Regions from separate parts of the Bradyrhizobium sp. McL0616 genome, predicted to be linked through region 4. Evidence: predicted binding sites of a transcription regulator. Region 4 holds the regulator's gene; each other region holds the start of a gene.
The links. The regulator PhoB, encoded in region 4, activates phosphate uptake and scavenging genes when phosphate is short. The targets are predictions, from matches to a motif close to TGTCATNNANCTGTCAT.

Region 1 (2,198 bases), 2.4 Mb from region 4:
GGAGGCACCTATGCCGCTGCCGGCGCCAGTCTCGACCGTCACCTGGTGCCCCGCCGCGACATATTCACGGACCGCACCGGGGGTGAGCCCGACGCGATATTCCTGCACCTTGATCTCCTTGGGCACACCGACGCGCATCCTGGGCTCCTTCCAACGGCTTGATTCACCTCGCTATCGTAGCGACGTGGCCAGTTTGGTTTCGTGCAAATATCCGCTAGCTTCGACCTCCCCGCGCCGGTTTCCGGCGCGCAAACGCCCTTTCACGCTGGAAACGAAACCTTGGCCCTCGACCGTAAAGATCTCGCCATCCTCGCGGAACTCACCACCAATGCGCGGGCCAGCCACACCGAGCTCGCCACCAAAGTCGGCCTTTCGAGCACGGCGTTGGCGCGGCGGCAGAAGGCGCTGGAGGACGACGGCTATATCCAGGCCTACCAGGCCGCGCTTGATCTGGCGCAGTTCGGCCTCACCACGACGGTGCTGGTCCGCATCGCGCTGGAGAGCCAGAGCGACGAAGCGCTGAAGGCGTTCGAGGCCGAGGTGGTGAAGTGCCCTTCCGTCGTGCGCTGCTTCCTGATGTCGGGCACCGACGACTACATCCTGATCGTGCTCGCCCGCGACATCCAGGATTTCGAGCGCATCCACCGCACCGAGCTGTCACGCCTACCGCGCGTCGCACGGGTGCAATCGAGCTTCGCGCTGCGCGAAGTGGTCAACCGCGCGGTGCCGACCGTGGTGTTCGGCGAGGCGAAGCGGTAGCGGTTCCCTCGCCCGCGAGCGCGACGAAGGCCACCCCGCGCCTTTGTCATCCAATTGTCATGGAATGTGTCGAGACCTGTTGGCCTCGCTCATTCGGGACCTGACATGGACTATTTCAAGCGCTTCAACTTCCTGTTCGCCGCACCTGTGTTCGACGTCGACGACCTCGAAGGCGTCCGCTTCAACCAGATCATCGAGGAGATCCAGCGCTCCGGCTTCGAGGTGGTCCGGGCCCGCAAGCTGGAGGACGCCGAGATGGCGGTGCAGACCGATGCCGCGATCGGCTGCATGGTGGTGGACTGGGGCAAGAAGGGCCTGGAGGGCAAGACCTCGGCGCTGATCAATCTGATGCGGCGCCGCGGCCTCGACTTCCCGATCATCCTCCTGATCCGGCGCAAGCGGTTCGAGGACCTGCCGGTCGAAGTGCTCGACTTCATCGACGGCTACGTCTTCCTGTCCGAGGAGACGCCGACCTTCATCGCCAAGAATCTAATCAGCCGGCTGAAGCAATATGCCGAGACGCTGAAGACGCCGTTCTTCGGCGCGCTGGTCGACTATGCCGAGGAAGGCAACCAGCTCTGGACCTGCCCGGGCCACAATGGCGGCGTGTTCTACAACCGCAGCCCGATCGGCCGGGTCTTCGTCGAGCATCTCGGCGAATCCGTATTCCGCGACGACCTCGACAATTCCGTGCTCGATCTCGGCGACCTCCTCACCCATGAGGGCCCGGCGCTGAAGGCGCAGAAGGAAGCCGCGCAAATCTTCGGGGCGGAAAAGACCTATTTCGTACTCAACGGCACCTCGACCTCGAACAAGGTCGCGCTCGGCGCGCTCGTCACCGACGGCGACCTCGTGTTGTTCGACCGCAACAACCACAAGGCCGCCCATCATGGCGCGCTGATGATCAATGGCGGCATCCCGGTCTACGTGCCGACCATCCGCAACGCCTGGGGCCTGATCGGCCCGATGCGCTGGGACGCGCTGGACGAGAAGGCCTTGCGCGAGGCGATCCGCAATCACCCGCTGGTCACCGACAAGGATGCCTGGCGCAAGGAGCGGCCGTTCCGCGTCGCCGTAGTCGAGCAGTGCACCTATGACGGTACGATCCACAATGCCGAGATGATCCTGAAGCGCATCGGCCATCTCTGCGAGTACATCCTGTTCGACGAGGCCTGGGCCGGCTTCATGAAATTCCACCCGCTCTATACCGGCCGCTTCGCGATGGGGCTGGCGAATCTTCCGCCCGAAGCGCCCGGCATTATCGCGACGCAGTCTACCCACAAGCAGCTCGCGAGTTTCTCGCAGGCGTCCCAAATCCATATCAAGGACCGCCATATCCGCGGCCAGAAGCGGCGCGTCGAGCACCGCCGCTTCAACGAAAGTTTTATGCAGCACGCCGCGACATCTCCCTTCTATCCACTCTTCGCGTCGCTGGATGT
Region 2 (2,198 bases), 1.4 Mb from region 4:
CGCCTTTGACTGCGACATACATGCTTAGCTTCCCTTGCTCACGACGCGCGTGGTGCGCGGGATCGCAACCACGGAGTCATCGGCGACCAGCACCACATCGATGCCGCGCGGAAACAGCGCTTCGTTCATACGCAGCCGCTCGAACAGATCGGCGGGCCTGATCGCTGCCTGGAGGGCTGTGACGCCATCGATGCCGGGGCCACGCAGCTCGAAACTGCGGCCCGCATCCAGGCTTTCGACCTGAACGATCAACGTGGTCGAGCGATCCGGATATTCGCTGGTGCCGAGCGCAAAACGCTCCAGCGCCGGAAGCAAGGCGCCATCGCTGATCAACGCAAAGCTCGCGATCGAGGAGTCCTGGATGACCGGCGCGCCGGTGTGGAACTTCAGCCATTTCACCACGTCGGAACTCTCCGACATCCGGGCATCGAGCCAGAGCGGCGTATCGTGGTCGAACAGCGTCAGCGCGATCGCGGCGGTGCCGCGCATCATCGGTCCGGGCGTTCCCGCCATCGGCACGATGCGCTGGACCGATCCCGGCCGCGCCATAGCGTCCATCACCGAGCGAAAGGTCGATTGCGCCGACAACACCTTGTCGACGAAACCCGGCGGCAGTTCCGCAATCGTGGTCATGGCCTCACCCCTCACCGCGCACCATGGTGTAGAAATCAACCTTCGTCGCGGCGGTCTCTTCCGCCGCCTGCTTGCGCCGAATCATAAGCTGCTCGCGCAACGGCGCGATAACATCGCGCTCCACAGCTGCGCCAAAGTCCTGCGACTGCGCCAGCGCATCGCACAGCGCGATCAGCCGAGCCTTCTCACCGTCGCGCCCGAGCGTGTAGCCGAAACCGACCTCGCCGCTCGCTAGTCGGACCGCGGCGCGCGACACCGTCGCCTCGCCGAGGTTGAACGGCGCGCCGTCGCCGCCGACCCGGCCGCGCAACATCACCAGGCCGTTCTCGGGTTCACGCAGATCCTGATGGCCGGGCAAGGGAATCGTGCGGAGGCGGGCGGCGATCTCGCCCGCCTCCGCGTGCGCCAGCACGGCCATGGCGGCCTTGCGCTGGGCTTGCTGGGTATTGTGCTGGGTCACCGAATCCACCGACCTTGCCGAACTCAAGTTGTCTATGATACTAGACAACTTGATACGGAAGCGCCATGACTGTTTCGTGACAAGCGTATGATTTTCGGGCTAGGCTGGTCGGCGATATGAGCATGCAGGACACCGCCTCTTCGGGCGTCGCGCTGTGGCGCCTCGTTGCCGACGGCATCGAGCGCGGCATCGCCGACGGTCGCTTCGCCGCAGGCGACAAGCTGCCGGGCGAGATGGAGATCGCCGAAACCTATCGCGTCAACCGCCATACGGTGCGGCGCGCGCTCGCAGCCCTTGCCGAACGCGGCCTGGTGCGTGCCGAGCGAGGCAGCGGCACCTATGTCGAGGCACAGAAGCTCGCCTATCCGCTACGTTCGCGCACGCGTTTCTCCGAGATCGTCGGCGCCGGCGGGCGCGAGCCGCGCGGACAGTTGATCGAAGCCTCCGAGGACGTCGCAACCCGCGAGCTGGCGCGCGAGCTTGGCCTGAAGGTCGGCGCGCCGCTGGTGCGGATCGAGGCCATTCGCCTCGCCGACCGCACGCCGATCTGCGTCTCAACCACCTGGTTGTCGGCGGAGCTATTTCCGGGAGCGGGCAACGTGTTCGCCGCGACGCGCTCGATGACGAAGCTGCTCGAGCATTACGGGGTTCGCGACTATCGCCGTGGCGCGACCCGGATCACCGCGGGCATCGTCGATGCGACCGACGCTGCGCGGCTCGATCTTCCGCTCGGACGTCCGATCCTGGTGGTCGATGCCACCGACCTCGACCTCGACGGCAAGCCGCTGGTGACCAAGCACTCGCGTTTTGTGGCGGAGCGGGTGGAGTTTCTGGTGGAATCGTAGGGCGGGCTGCCTCTTCTCCCTCGCCCCGTTCTTACGGGGAGAGGCCAAGACTAAGCCACAGCCCGCCGCCCGATGATGGCGAAACGCAGCTTGCTCGATACGAAATCGATCGCGGCGACGGTGACCAAGATCATCAGAATCAGGAACGACACCTTCTGCCATTCCAGCACGCGGATCTGCTCGGCGAGCTGGAGGCCGATGCCGCCGGCACCGACGATGCCGATGATGGTGGCCGAACGGGTGTTGGATTCGATGAAATA
Region 3 (2,198 bases), 3.2 Mb from region 4:
GGCTGCCGCCCTCGCGGCGCACCACCATCGAGAGCTTTGCGTGGGTCTTCAGCTCGAGAAAGCCGTAGACGACCTGCACGCCGGCGCGTTCGAGGTCGCGCGCCCAGCGGATGTTGGCCTCTTCGTCGAAGCGTGCCTTCAGCTCGATCAGCGCGGTGACGGATTTGCCGGCTTCAGCGGCCTCCGCAAGCGCACGCACGATCGGCGAGTTATTGGAGGTGCGATAGAGCGTCTGCTTGATCGCAACGACGTCGGGATCGCGCGTGGCCTGCTGGAGGAACTGCACCACCACGTCGAAGGATTCGTAGGGGTGATGGACCACCAGGTCCTTCTGCCGGATCGCGGCAAAGATGTCGCCGCCATGCTCGCGCACGCGCTCGGGATGGCGCGGTACGTAAGGTGTGAATTCGAGATCGGGCCGGTCGAGCCGGGTCAGCTGCGAGAGCTCGTTCATGGCGAGCACGCCGTCGACCAGAAACACCTCGTCGTCGGCGGTCGAGAGCGCATGCTGCACGAAGTTGCGCAGCTGCTCCGGCATTTTGGCGTCGATCTCGAGCCGGATCACCGAGCCGCGGCGGCGCCGCTTCAGCGCGGTCTCGAACAGGCGGACGAGATCCTCGGCCTCTTCCTCGATTTCGAGTTCGGAGTCGCGGATAACGCGAAAAGCGCCCTGGCCGTGGAGACTGTAGCCGGGGAACAGCCGGTTGATGAACAGGGCGGTCGCCTGCTCCAGCGAAATCAGGCGCACCACCTTGCCGTCGGCCGGCAGGCGGATGAAGCGGTCGATCTTGCCGGGCATGCGGATCAGCGCGTTCATCTGCTTGCCGTCGACGGCGCGCGTGAGCTGGAGCGCGATGGTGAAGCCGAGGCTCGGAATGAACGGGAAGGGATGGGCCGGATCGATCGCGAGCGGCGTCAACAGCGGAAAGACGTTGGCGAGGAAGTAATCCTCGATCCACGCCCGCTGCGCCTTGGTGACGTCCTTGCCGTCGACCAGCACGATGCCGACATCGGCGAGGGTGCCGCGCAGGTCGGCCCAGATCGCCTGCTGGTCGGAGGCAAGGTGGGAGACGGTGCGGTTGATCAGGGCGAGCTGCTCGGATGGCGTCAGGCCGTCGGGGCTGCGCTCGGCAATGCCCTCGCGTATCTGGGCCTTGATGCCGGCAACGCGGACCATGAAGAACTCGTCGAGGTTATTCGCCGAAATCGACAGGAATCGCACCCGCTCCAGCACCGGGTGGCTGGGATTGACCGATTCCTCCAGGACGCGCCGGTTGAAGTGCAGCCAGGAGAGCTCTCGATTGATAAATCGTTCGGGGCTCGAAGCGATCGCCGGAAGGCCCTCGGCTTCAGGTACTTTGTCTTTAGTATCAACAGCTTGCGCGGAGTCCATCAGAAGCCGGTCCATCCTTGATCGCCTCACTTTGCGACTTACGCGCAAAACCGGCGAGAGCATGTGTTAGTGCGATGACGTTTCGATGACATTGATGTTCCGCCGCCCGGCCGCGTCAAGCGTGGCCTAATGGTTGTCCGGCGCTCAGGCGTCCCGGAGCAGCTCGGCGGCGAGCGCCCGGGTGACGGGACGACCGAGCCGCAGGGCCTCGCTGTCGAGCAGTTCCACGGCCCGCCGGGCGGCGGCCGAGGACCGTTCCAGCCGGGTCGCGAGATAGCTCACCACGCTCTCGTCCACGGTGAGCTGGCGGTCGGCGCAGAATTTGATGATCAGGCCGCGGAAGAGCTGGTCGTCCGGCGGCAGCAGCGAGACTGATGGAACTGCGCGCAGCCGCGACCGCAGGTCCCGCAACTCGACGTCCAGCGCCGCCGGCACCTCGCGTCCGGTGAAGAGCACGTAGGCGCCGTCCTCGCGTGCGAGGTTCATGAGGTGGAAGAGCGCGCGCTCGTCAAAGTCTTTCGCCTTGAGATCCTCAACCACCAGGGCGCCGGTCGCGAGCGCTCCGGGGACGGCGGTGGCGGTCAGCGCATTGGCGGTGGTGGAGCGCGCCCCGGAATCTTCGGCCCAGATCGCGGCGAGGTGGCTTTTGCCGCTTCCTTCGGGCCCGGCGAGCCACATGATCCGGTTCGGCCATTCCGGCCAGCTGTCGATCAAAGCGAGGCCGGCGGCGTTGGCGGGGCCCTCGAGGAAATTGTCCCGGCTGAGGCTCTCCGCATGCGGAAGCGAAAATGCCAATTGTCGGGGG
Region 4 (2,198 bases):
CCGATCGGCGCACGCAGGATTACATCACCGGCCGGTTCGGCTGAGGAGACGGGACATGGGTTCTGAACATACCGCAAAGGCCTTCGACACCGACCTCCAGGAACTTACCCGCCTGGTCGCCGAGATGGGCGGGATTGCCGAGCGCATGATCGTCGATTCCGTCGACGCGCTGATCCGCCGCGACGTCGCGCTCGGCCAGCGCGTCGTCGCCACCGACGTCGAGCTCGACGCGCTCCAGAAGCGCATCGAGGAGCGCGCCGTGCTCACCATCGCTCGCCGCCAGCCGATGGCGGTCGATCTGCGCGAGATCGTCGGCGCCATGCGCGTCGCGACCGATCTCGAGCGCATCGGCGACCTCGCCAAGAACATGGGCAAGCGCGTCGCGGCGCTGGAGACCGATTTCCATCCGCTCAAGCTGTTCCGCGGCCTCGAGCACATGACCGACCTGGTGCAGCAGCAGGTCAAATCGGTGCTGGACGCATATGCCGCGCATGATCTGCCGGCGGCGATGGCGGTGTGGAAGGGCGACGAGGAAGTCGACGCCATCTGCACCTCGCTGTTCCGCGAGCTCCTCACCTACATGATGGAGGATCCGCGCAACATCTCGTTCTGCATCCATCTGATGTTCTGCGCCAAGAACATCGAGCGGATCGGCGATCACGCCACCAACATCGCCGAGACCGTGTTCTATATGATCGAAGGTCAGGCCATGACCGACAAGCGGCCGAAGGGCGACATGACGACCTTCGCCACGACCCTCCCGAATACTTGAATAATTAAGGAGCGACGACCCCATGGGCGCACGCATTATGGTGGTTGAGGACGAGGAAGCTCTGACCGAGCTTCTCCGCTACAACCTCGAAGGCGACGGCTATGACGTCGAGACGGTGATGCGCGGCGACGACGCCGATACCCGTCTCAAGGAGCACATCCCCGATTTGATCGTGCTCGACTGGATGCTGCCGGGGCTATCCGGCATCGAGCTGTGCCGGCGGCTGCGCGCGCGGTCCGATACCAAGCAGCTCCCGATCATCATGCTCACCGCGCGCGGTGAGGAGAGTGAGCGAGTGCGGGGATTGGCGACCGGCGCCGACGATTACATCGTCAAGCCGTTCTCGGTCCCTGAGCTGCTCGCCCGCGTAAAGGGCCTGCTCAGGCGCGCAAGCCCGGAGCGGCTCGCCACCGTGCTGGCGTTTGGCGACATCGAACTCGACCGTGACAAGCGCCGCGTGGCGCGCTCGGGCCGGCCGATCGATCTCGGCCCGACCGAGTATCGCCTGCTGGAGTTTTTCCTGGAGCATCCCGGCCGCGTGTTCTCGCGCGAGCAGCTGCTCGACAGCGTCTGGGGCCGCGATATCTACATCGACGAGCGCACCGTCGACGTGCATATCGGTCGCCTGCGCAAGCTGCTCAATCTCGGTCGCGAGCAGGACCCGATCCGCACCGTCCGTGGCGCCGGCTATGCGCTGGATGATCGGTTTGCGAAGGCGGAGCAGGCGTAGGGTTCTGTGGTTAGTTGCTGACTGCCGCTACCATCTCCGATGTCGTCCAGGCCTATTACGCACTAGGCCGGGACGACACTGAATTTGTCGAACCGCCGTCGCTTGGACGGCGAAACCTTGGAAGCAGACTAACTCACCGTGACGGCTTCACCGGCGCGCGGCGGCGATCTGACGCCGGCTGGTACGCGACGCGCGAGTGTTGGGCGCAATAGGGCAGGCCCGAGAGCGCCCTGCCGCCGCAGAAGAAGAAGTCCGGACTCGAGGGATCGCCGACCGGCCAGTGGCAGGTCGCCTCGTTCAATTCGAGCAGCGACAGCCGCTGGCTCATCGGCACCACGTTGTCGTAGGTGACCGGATCCGGCTCAGCCTCGACCTCGAAGGCCTGCGCAAGCGCGGTGTTGCCGCGCGCAATCGGCCGGGTCACCCGCATCATGTGCTGCGCGGGACGCGCCTTGCGTGGCCGCGGAGCTGCCGACGACGGGCTCTTGGCACGGCCGGACAGGCCCAGCCGGTGCACCTTGCCGATCACGGCATTGCGGGTCACATTGCCGAGTTCAGCTGCGATCTGGCTGGCCGAAAGTCCGGCCTCCCAAAGCTTTTTCAACTGCTCGACGCGATCGTCCGACCATGTCAAAACCGTCATTGCGCCCTTTCCCTCGCTACGAGCCGCCTTGCTGGGGCTGCGCTGCGAATGCC

Region 1: a site for PhoB is predicted at 804-820, ahead of ACPPVR_RS29010 (Orn/Lys/Arg decarboxylase N-terminal domain-containing protein). Genes of this name have one in related genera too.
Region 2: a site for PhoB is predicted at 1,159-1,175, ahead of phnF (phosphonate metabolism transcriptional regulator PhnF). Genes of this name have one in related genera too.
Region 3: a site for PhoB is predicted at 1,468-1,484, ahead of ACPPVR_RS25145 (RNA degradosome polyphosphate kinase). Genes of this name have one in related genera too.

What each region holds. Positions count from the first base shown of each region.
Region 1 is NZ_CP188255.1:5,987,575-5,989,772, forward strand. Features, by position in the region: gene ald (alanine dehydrogenase) at 1-138, opposite strand, end outside; gene ACPPVR_RS29005 (Lrp/AsnC family transcriptional regulator) at 280-759, shown strand; gene ACPPVR_RS29010 (Orn/Lys/Arg decarboxylase N-terminal domain-containing protein) at 865-2,198, shown strand, end outside.
Region 2 is NZ_CP188255.1:1,131,249-1,133,446, reverse strand. Features, by position in the region: gene ACPPVR_RS05480 (carbon-phosphorus lyase complex subunit PhnI) at 1-22, opposite strand, end outside; gene phnH (phosphonate C-P lyase system protein PhnH) at 25-633, opposite strand; gene phnG (phosphonate C-P lyase system protein PhnG) at 638-1,102, opposite strand; gene phnF (phosphonate metabolism transcriptional regulator PhnF) at 1,210-1,938, shown strand; gene phnE (phosphonate ABC transporter, permease protein PhnE) at 1,989-2,198, opposite strand, start outside.
Region 3 is NZ_CP188255.1:5,140,549-5,142,746, reverse strand. Features, by position in the region: gene ACPPVR_RS25145 (RNA degradosome polyphosphate kinase) at 1-1,393, opposite strand, end outside; gene ACPPVR_RS25140 (chromosomal replication initiator DnaA) at 1,538-2,198, opposite strand, start outside.
Region 4 is NZ_CP188255.1:8,345,429-8,347,626, reverse strand. Features, by position in the region: gene pstB (phosphate ABC transporter ATP-binding protein PstB) at 1-44, shown strand, start outside; gene phoU (phosphate signaling complex protein PhoU) at 56-772, shown strand; gene phoB (phosphate regulon transcriptional regulator PhoB) at 795-1,502, shown strand; gene ACPPVR_RS40285 (GcrA family cell cycle regulator) at 1,636-2,145, opposite strand.